2 regions of the Listeria grandensis genome follow, and region 2 is predicted to be linked to the other one. Evidence: riboswitches for the same ligand, from Rfam matches in the RefSeq annotation. Region 2 holds a riboswitch; the other holds the start of a gene.
The links. Region 2 has a riboswitch for thiamine pyrophosphate ahead of tenA (thiaminase II). Riboswitches for the same ligand answer to the same signal wherever they lie in the genome.
Positions count from the first base shown of each region.

Region 1: another riboswitch for thiamine pyrophosphate. It lies ahead of thiT (energy-coupled thiamine transporter ThiT); the one in region 2 lies ahead of tenA (thiaminase II).

Region 1 is NZ_JAASUG010000004.1:9,256-12,664, reverse strand. Features, by position in the region: gene HCJ54_RS06590 (ABC-F family ATP-binding cassette domain-containing protein) at 1-968, opposite strand, end outside; TPP riboswitch at 1,270-1,373, shown strand; gene thiT (energy-coupled thiamine transporter ThiT) at 1,453-2,013, shown strand; gene HCJ54_RS06580 (hypothetical protein) at 2,123-3,409, opposite strand, start outside.
Region 2 is NZ_JAASUG010000009.1:78,354-81,762, reverse strand. Features, by position in the region: gene HCJ54_RS12340 (glycosyltransferase family 2 protein) at 1-121, shown strand, start outside; gene HCJ54_RS12335 (DMT family transporter) at 147-1,091, opposite strand; gene HCJ54_RS12330 (universal stress protein) at 1,189-1,653, opposite strand; TPP riboswitch at 1,815-1,921, shown strand; gene tenA (thiaminase II) at 2,006-2,704, shown strand; gene thiM (hydroxyethylthiazole kinase) at 2,682-3,409, shown strand, end outside.

The DNA of each region.
Region 1 (3,409 bases), on a different contig from region 2:
GTAACGGTGAGTAGATCGTTCCCAACTTCGCGGTCAGGGTTGAACTGTACGAATGGATAACGACGACTAGAAGGTTGGATATCCTCAAGCGTGATTTTATCGAGCATTTTTTTACGGCTGGTCGCTTGTTTTGATTTCGAAGCGTTGGCCGAGAAACGTGCGATAAAGGCTTCTAATTCCTTGATTTTCTCTTCTTTCTTCTTATTGCGATCGCCCATCATTGTTTGTGCCAATTGACTAGATTCATACCAGAAATCATAGTTACCGACGTATAGCTTAATTTTGCTGAAATCAAGATCGGCAATATGCGTACATACTTTATTCAGGAAGTGACGATCATGGGAAACAACGATAACTGTATTTTCAAAGTTGATCAAGAACTCTTCTAACCAGTGAATCGCTTTGATGTCCAGATGGTTGGTCGGCTCATCGAGAAGCAAGATATCAGGTTTACCAAACAGCGCTTGTGCTAGCAAAACTTTCACTTTGTCGCCACCTGTAAGGTCTTTCATTAATTTATCATGTAGATCTGTCGTAATACCAAGGCCGCTAAGTAAAACAGCAGCTTCTGGTTCAGCATCCCAACCGTCGAGCTCTGCGAATTCACCCTCAAGTTCCGCAGCACGAATACCGTCCGCATCACTGAAATCTTCTTTAGAGTAAATGGCATCTTTCTCTTCCATGATTTTGAACAACTGATCGTGGCCACGGATAACAGTTTTTAGAACAACTTCCTCATCATATTGGAAATGATCTTGTTTCAAAACAGTTAGGCGTTCGCCAGCTGGAATATGGACATTTCCGCTCTGTGAATCGAGCTCACCAGATAGTACTTTTAGGAACGTAGATTTACCAGCACCATTCGCACCGATTAAGCCGTAGCAGTTCCCCGGTGTGAATTTAATTGAAACATCTTCAAATAATTTTTTATCGCCAAAACGTAAAGATACATTATTTACAGTTAACATTTTCGTCCTCCCAAATTCGCGCGTATTCAGCTGAAATTTTCATATTGAATGCTAAAAACGCAATTACTCCTATTCTATCACGAATAAGCATGCATGGAAAGAGCAGGGGACTGGACTTTCTAAAAAATACTGTTATAATAAAAATCAGATAAACAAATAAGTCGCCTAGACTACAAATTTAGGCTCGTTTATTTGGATATCCATGATTAGAAATTATTCTTTGAACGATAGACCGCAAAACTAGTGAAATGCGAGCGTTTGTTGCCAATTTATCTAGAGTATAATCTATTCATGAATAAGACGTTACCACAGGGGGGGCTTTTAGCTGAGATTGATCTTTTTTTAGATCTGACCCTTTGAACCTGTTCGTTAATACGAGCGTAGGGATTGTGGCGAATGAAGTGGTATCTGATACATAGTTAGATGATATGACTCCTTTCTTCTGCGGTACGTTTTTTACCAAAAAAAGAGAGGGGTATTTTTTATGCGTAATACGCGATTATTGACGTTGTTAGAATGTGCTATTTTTGCAGCATTGGCAATGGTGCTCAGTTTTATTCCGCTCGATGTTGGAAGTTCTTTTTCGATTTCGCTTGGCATGATTCCAATGTATATCATTGCAATTAGACGCGGCTTTTGGGCTGCTGGTTTTTCAGGTTTACTGTGGGGGTTGCTTCATTTTGTAACTGGAAAAGCCTATATTTTGAGCCCGTTACAGGGGTTTCTTGAATTTGTTGTGGCCTTTGCCTTTATCGCGTTTGCTGGTGTTTTTGCGGTACAAGTGCGTGGGTATTTAAAAGAGGGACAGCTTGGTAAGGCGATTGGCTGGGCATGGGGAACGATGATTATTGGTGGTGTTGCGAGGTATTTCTGGCATTATCTTGCTGGCGTGCTATTCTGGGGCGCTTACGCTTTTAAAGGCTGGTCCGCACAAATTTTCTCGATTGTGATGAATGGGGCGAGTTGTATTGCAACAGTAGTTGTGGCAGGAATTGTTGTAACGATTCTGATGAAGACGACACCGAAGTTATTTTTACCGAAATAAATATTTAGCTTGTTTCTATAAAATTATTTGTGGAAGATCAGTAAAAAAGACACGACAGAACGAGATGTTACAATCCGTTTTATCGTGTCTTTGGGGTACTATCTTTTACTTAACGATTCGTGATGGTGTAGACAACAGAATCAAGATAAAATGGTCCAGTCGTTGTACGAATAGGTTGACCATTGATTTTGACAACGGTGATTGTCGCACGAAGTTGTGCCTGATTTCCTGACAGTAAGGCTGGGATGTCGGTTGTCCAACGCCCTGAACTATCGGAGGTTGTCGAAGCTACTTTAGGTCTGCTAGCGCCTTGGCCGATATAAATATCTACCTGTGCTTCTGGTGCTGATGTCCCTGATATTTTGGTTAAACCAGGTGTAAGCGGGGATGTAATAACGGGCTTGTTCTGGATAACATAGGTATCTGAATTAGCATAGCGACTGTCTGTTATTGCTTTAATAGATACAGTATGCCCAGCTTTTAGCCACCCTCCAACTACATTTTCATTGAGGTCTTGATGTATTGACCAGTTACCGTTTTGGTCTGCCACGGTTCGATATTTAACCGTACTATCGCCGTCTTGCGTTAATAAAATAGTAGCGGATGCCTCAGCAGTTCCTGAAAGCGTCGTTTCACCAGCTGCGGCAGGTGAGGTAATACGCGGTTTTTTGAGTACATTATAAATTTCAGACTCTGCTGTATCCGTTCCTAATGTTTCTCGAACTTGAACAGTGTCTCCGAGGTTTAGTGGCAGGATACCAACGTCCCATTCACCTTTGTTATTTGATGTAACAAGCGCACGTTCCTTTAACTTGCCTTTTGCCATGACAGAAACCTCTATTTTTGAGCCAGCTAATGATATTCCTGCTACCTTATTATCTCCATCTGCAAGGGAGGATGTTATCTCCGGCTTTACCATAATGGTATAAATCTTGGAATCTGCATAAACAGTCCCTACAGTGGCACGTAATTGCATAGTATTCCCAGTCATTAGCGCTGGAACACTTACTGACCAACTACCTGAATAGCTATTTGCTAAAACTGTTATGGGCTTTATGCCTTGCCCCCAAACATCGACTCGTGATCCAGGTGTCGCTATGCCCGAAACTGTAGTTGCCCCACATACAAGTTGCGATGTGATCTCGGGGGCTGGCATCGCATCATAGACAGCAGAATCCATATAATCGCCCTCAGCACTGGAGCGGAGTTGTATCTTATCATTAGTAACTAACGCTGGGACTGTGGTTTCCCAATAACCGTCTTTGTTTGTTACGGCAGTGGATTTTTTCGGTCTAATGCTACTTGGACCAATGTACACCTCGATGTCCGATCCGGGTGTAGCCGTGCCAGATATCTTGGTAGAGCCTACAGCAACGGAAGATGTCAGCTCTGGTTT
Region 2 (3,409 bases):
GGTGCAAATGATGAGTCTAGGCGTTGTCGGTGAATATATTGGGCGGATTTATTCGGAAGTGAAGCAACGCCCAAGATTTATCGTTGAGCAAAATTCGTATCTTAAAGATGGAGAAAAATAAAAGAAAGAAGTCATGGATGAGCGGTCTACTCGTCCATGACTTTTCGCGGTGTGCGTATTCTTTTCCTGGCGCGAATTAATTCTGGCAGTGCACCGGAACCAAGAATGACACCAATGATAATGAGCAGAAAACCGAGCACTTGCATCCAGCTGATCTGTTCATTGAGGAAAAGAGAAGCGCCAATCAATGAGAAAAATGGATTCAGGTTCATAAAAATCGCTGTTTTGGATGGGCCAATCTGTCCGACTGCATAATTATAAATTAGGTTTCCAAATGCGGTTGCAAAGATGGCGGAAGCGAGGAAGAGTAGCCACATCATCCCTGAATGTCCACCCATCTGCGCGAGGCCATTCGGTTCTTCGACGAGGCTCGTACCAAAAAGAAAAACGGAACCGATGAGTAGCATGTAAGCCGTCATGAGGCGTGTATCAAGCGTTCTAGACACACGTTTAATAATAATGAAGCTAAAGCATTGCGACAAAATTGCGATAAATACATAGATGTCTCCGAGTGAGGCGCCGGAAAGTCCCTGTCCGCCAGTGAGTACAATGAGCGACACGCCAAGAAGTCCTGAAATCAAGCCAATCAGTTGCGCGCCAGAGATGATTTCCCGCAAGAAAATTGCCGCTAAAACCGCCGTCAAAATAGGTCCAATCCCTAAAATGAGTCCGCCGTTCGTGCCAGTTGTCATCGTGAGGCCAGACGCTAAAAAATAATGGTGAAGTACGATATTAAATAGGCTTCCCACTGCAATAAACCCAAGTTCCCGCTTTGTCGGTAATCTAAATTTGCCAATCGCGATTAAGAAGATAAAAACGGCAACGGCGGCCGTGAAAATTCGAAAAGACGTCATGGTGATCGGTGGGAAATGCGCGACTAAAACTTTTGTTGCCGTTACGTTCAATCCCCAACTCGCCATAACGAGAACTAATAATAAGTAAAGCGAAGCCGGAGTTTTTCCTTTTTGCATGTGCGTTTTCCTTCTTTCTATGTAGAGGTATTCATAGTTGTAGTATAGCATAAATAAAACCAAGCGGTATGCCTATTGTCCACTTGGTTTTGCTGCTTTATTCGGTTGATTTGCGATCACGCCAGTTCTTTCCGCGAACAACGATAACGTCGCAGGGCGCGTGAGAGGCCACATAATCTGAGACACTACCCAAAATAAATTGCTCGGTTGGAGTTAGCCCAGTGGAGCCGACGAGCACTAAATCGGGATCGAATTTCCCGATCATTTTCTTCACAAAAGTTGTTTTTGGTGTTCCGAATTTGACGAACGTTTCTACATTTTCGATGCCGAGCTGTTCTGCTTCATTCTTATAAATTTCGACGAGGCCTTTGCCGTATTCTTTGGCTTTTTTGGCATATGTTTGCTCATAGTCGATCAATGGCGCGATTCGGCGAACATCCGCGACAAAGCCGATACCGAGTGTTGCTCCATCTTTTTTGGCGATCTGGATACCTCGTTTTAGAGCTTCTTCTGCTTCATTGGAGCCGTCCACACCTACTAAAATCCGATGATAGATTGTCATTTGACTTCCCTTCCTCTCTGGTCTATGTCGGTTTCCCCTTAGTAACACCATACCCATTTTTTCAGTGAATAACGCGTATTTTTTGGAGAATGCGATTTATTTGTGGTACACTTGGGTTGGAAAAACGAATAATTGGATTTGGAATGCGTGTTGTGTTCCGAATTTTATACTGGGGGAGTCTTACTTAAGACCGAGATATGAATATAATTCATGGACCCTTTGAACCTGTTGAGTTAGCACTCGCGTAGGGAAGTATTGGGGAACTTGATGTTACATATCATGACGCCTTTTCTTACGCTATGGTTGGCGCGAGAAAGGGCGTTTTTTTGTATGGAAAAAGGAGGAATTGGAAATGGTACGTTTTTCGGAAAAATTACATGTGGAGAATCGTCAAATTTGGCAACAGAGTAAGGATCATTTGTTTGTGAAGCGATTGGCGGACGGGAGTTTGGAGCGGGAGGCATTTCGATATTATTTGTTGCAGGATCATTATTATTTGACGCATTATGTGAAGGTAATCGCGCTGGGTATTGCGCATGCGGATGATTATGGGGCGATGATAGAGCTCAGTCAGTCGCTGGCTTCTTTGGAGAATTCGGAACTTCGGATGCGGGAAATATTTTATCCAGCGGTGGGGATTGAGATGGCGGATTTGGAAGGGATTGTGCCAAGTCCGGCGGCTTATCATTATACATCTCATATGTATCGGATCGCGGGATCGCAGTCGCTAGGTCGGATTTTGGCGGGAATTTTGCCGTGTTATTGGTTGTACCGGGAAATTGGGGAGCAGTACGCGGGGCAGGTTAGTCCGGATCCGCTATATCAGGCGTGGTTGGCTATTTATCAGGACGCAGAGTATGCGAAAGGGTTGCAACGCCAAGTGGATTTGCTGGATCGGATTGCAAAAACTCTGCCAGACAGCGAGTTGGTGGCGATGCAGGATGATTTTCGGATTAGTAGTTACGCGGAGTTAGCATTTTGGGAAATGGGGTTGCGTCAGGAAACGTGGGGCGAAAGGAGTGATTTGGATGACGAATTGGCAACTTATTGAGGATGTGCGGACGCGAAATCCGCTGGTGCACACGATTACGAATATTGTAGTCGCGAACGATTCGGCGAATGGCTTGCTTGCGATTGGGGCATCTCCGATTATGGCGGCGGCTGTAGAGGAAATGACGGAACTAGGTGAGATGGCTGACGCGGTTGTGATTAATATTGGGACGCTAAATGCCGATTTGGTAGCGGCGATGTTGCTTGTTGGCAAGGCGGCGAACGCTGCTGGAAAACCGGTGATACTAGATCCTGTCGGTGTTGGTGCGACAACGTTTAGACGGGAAACTGTGCGACGTTTACTGGCGGAGATTCAGTTTGCTGTTATCCGCGGGAACATTGGCGAGCTGGCGAGTATCGCGGATGTTCAGTGGCAGTCGCGAGGCGTGGACGCAGGTTTTGGTGACGCCGAACGTGCTGCTGATATTGCGCTAAAAGTGGCGCGAAAACACCGAACGGTAGTTGCGATCAGTGGTGCAGTGGATACGATTTCAGATGGTGAGCGCGTTGTCACCATTCAAAACGGCGATCCACTTTTGCCACAGATTACAGGTTCGGGATGCCTGCTTAGCTGCGTGATTGGCGCTTTTGTTGGCATCACAGAGGACTATTTTGAAGCGACTGTCACAGCATCAGCGAGCTATGCGCTTGCCTCAGAATACGCTGCTAGGAAACTGGATCAATCTTTACCAGCCTCTTTCCGCGT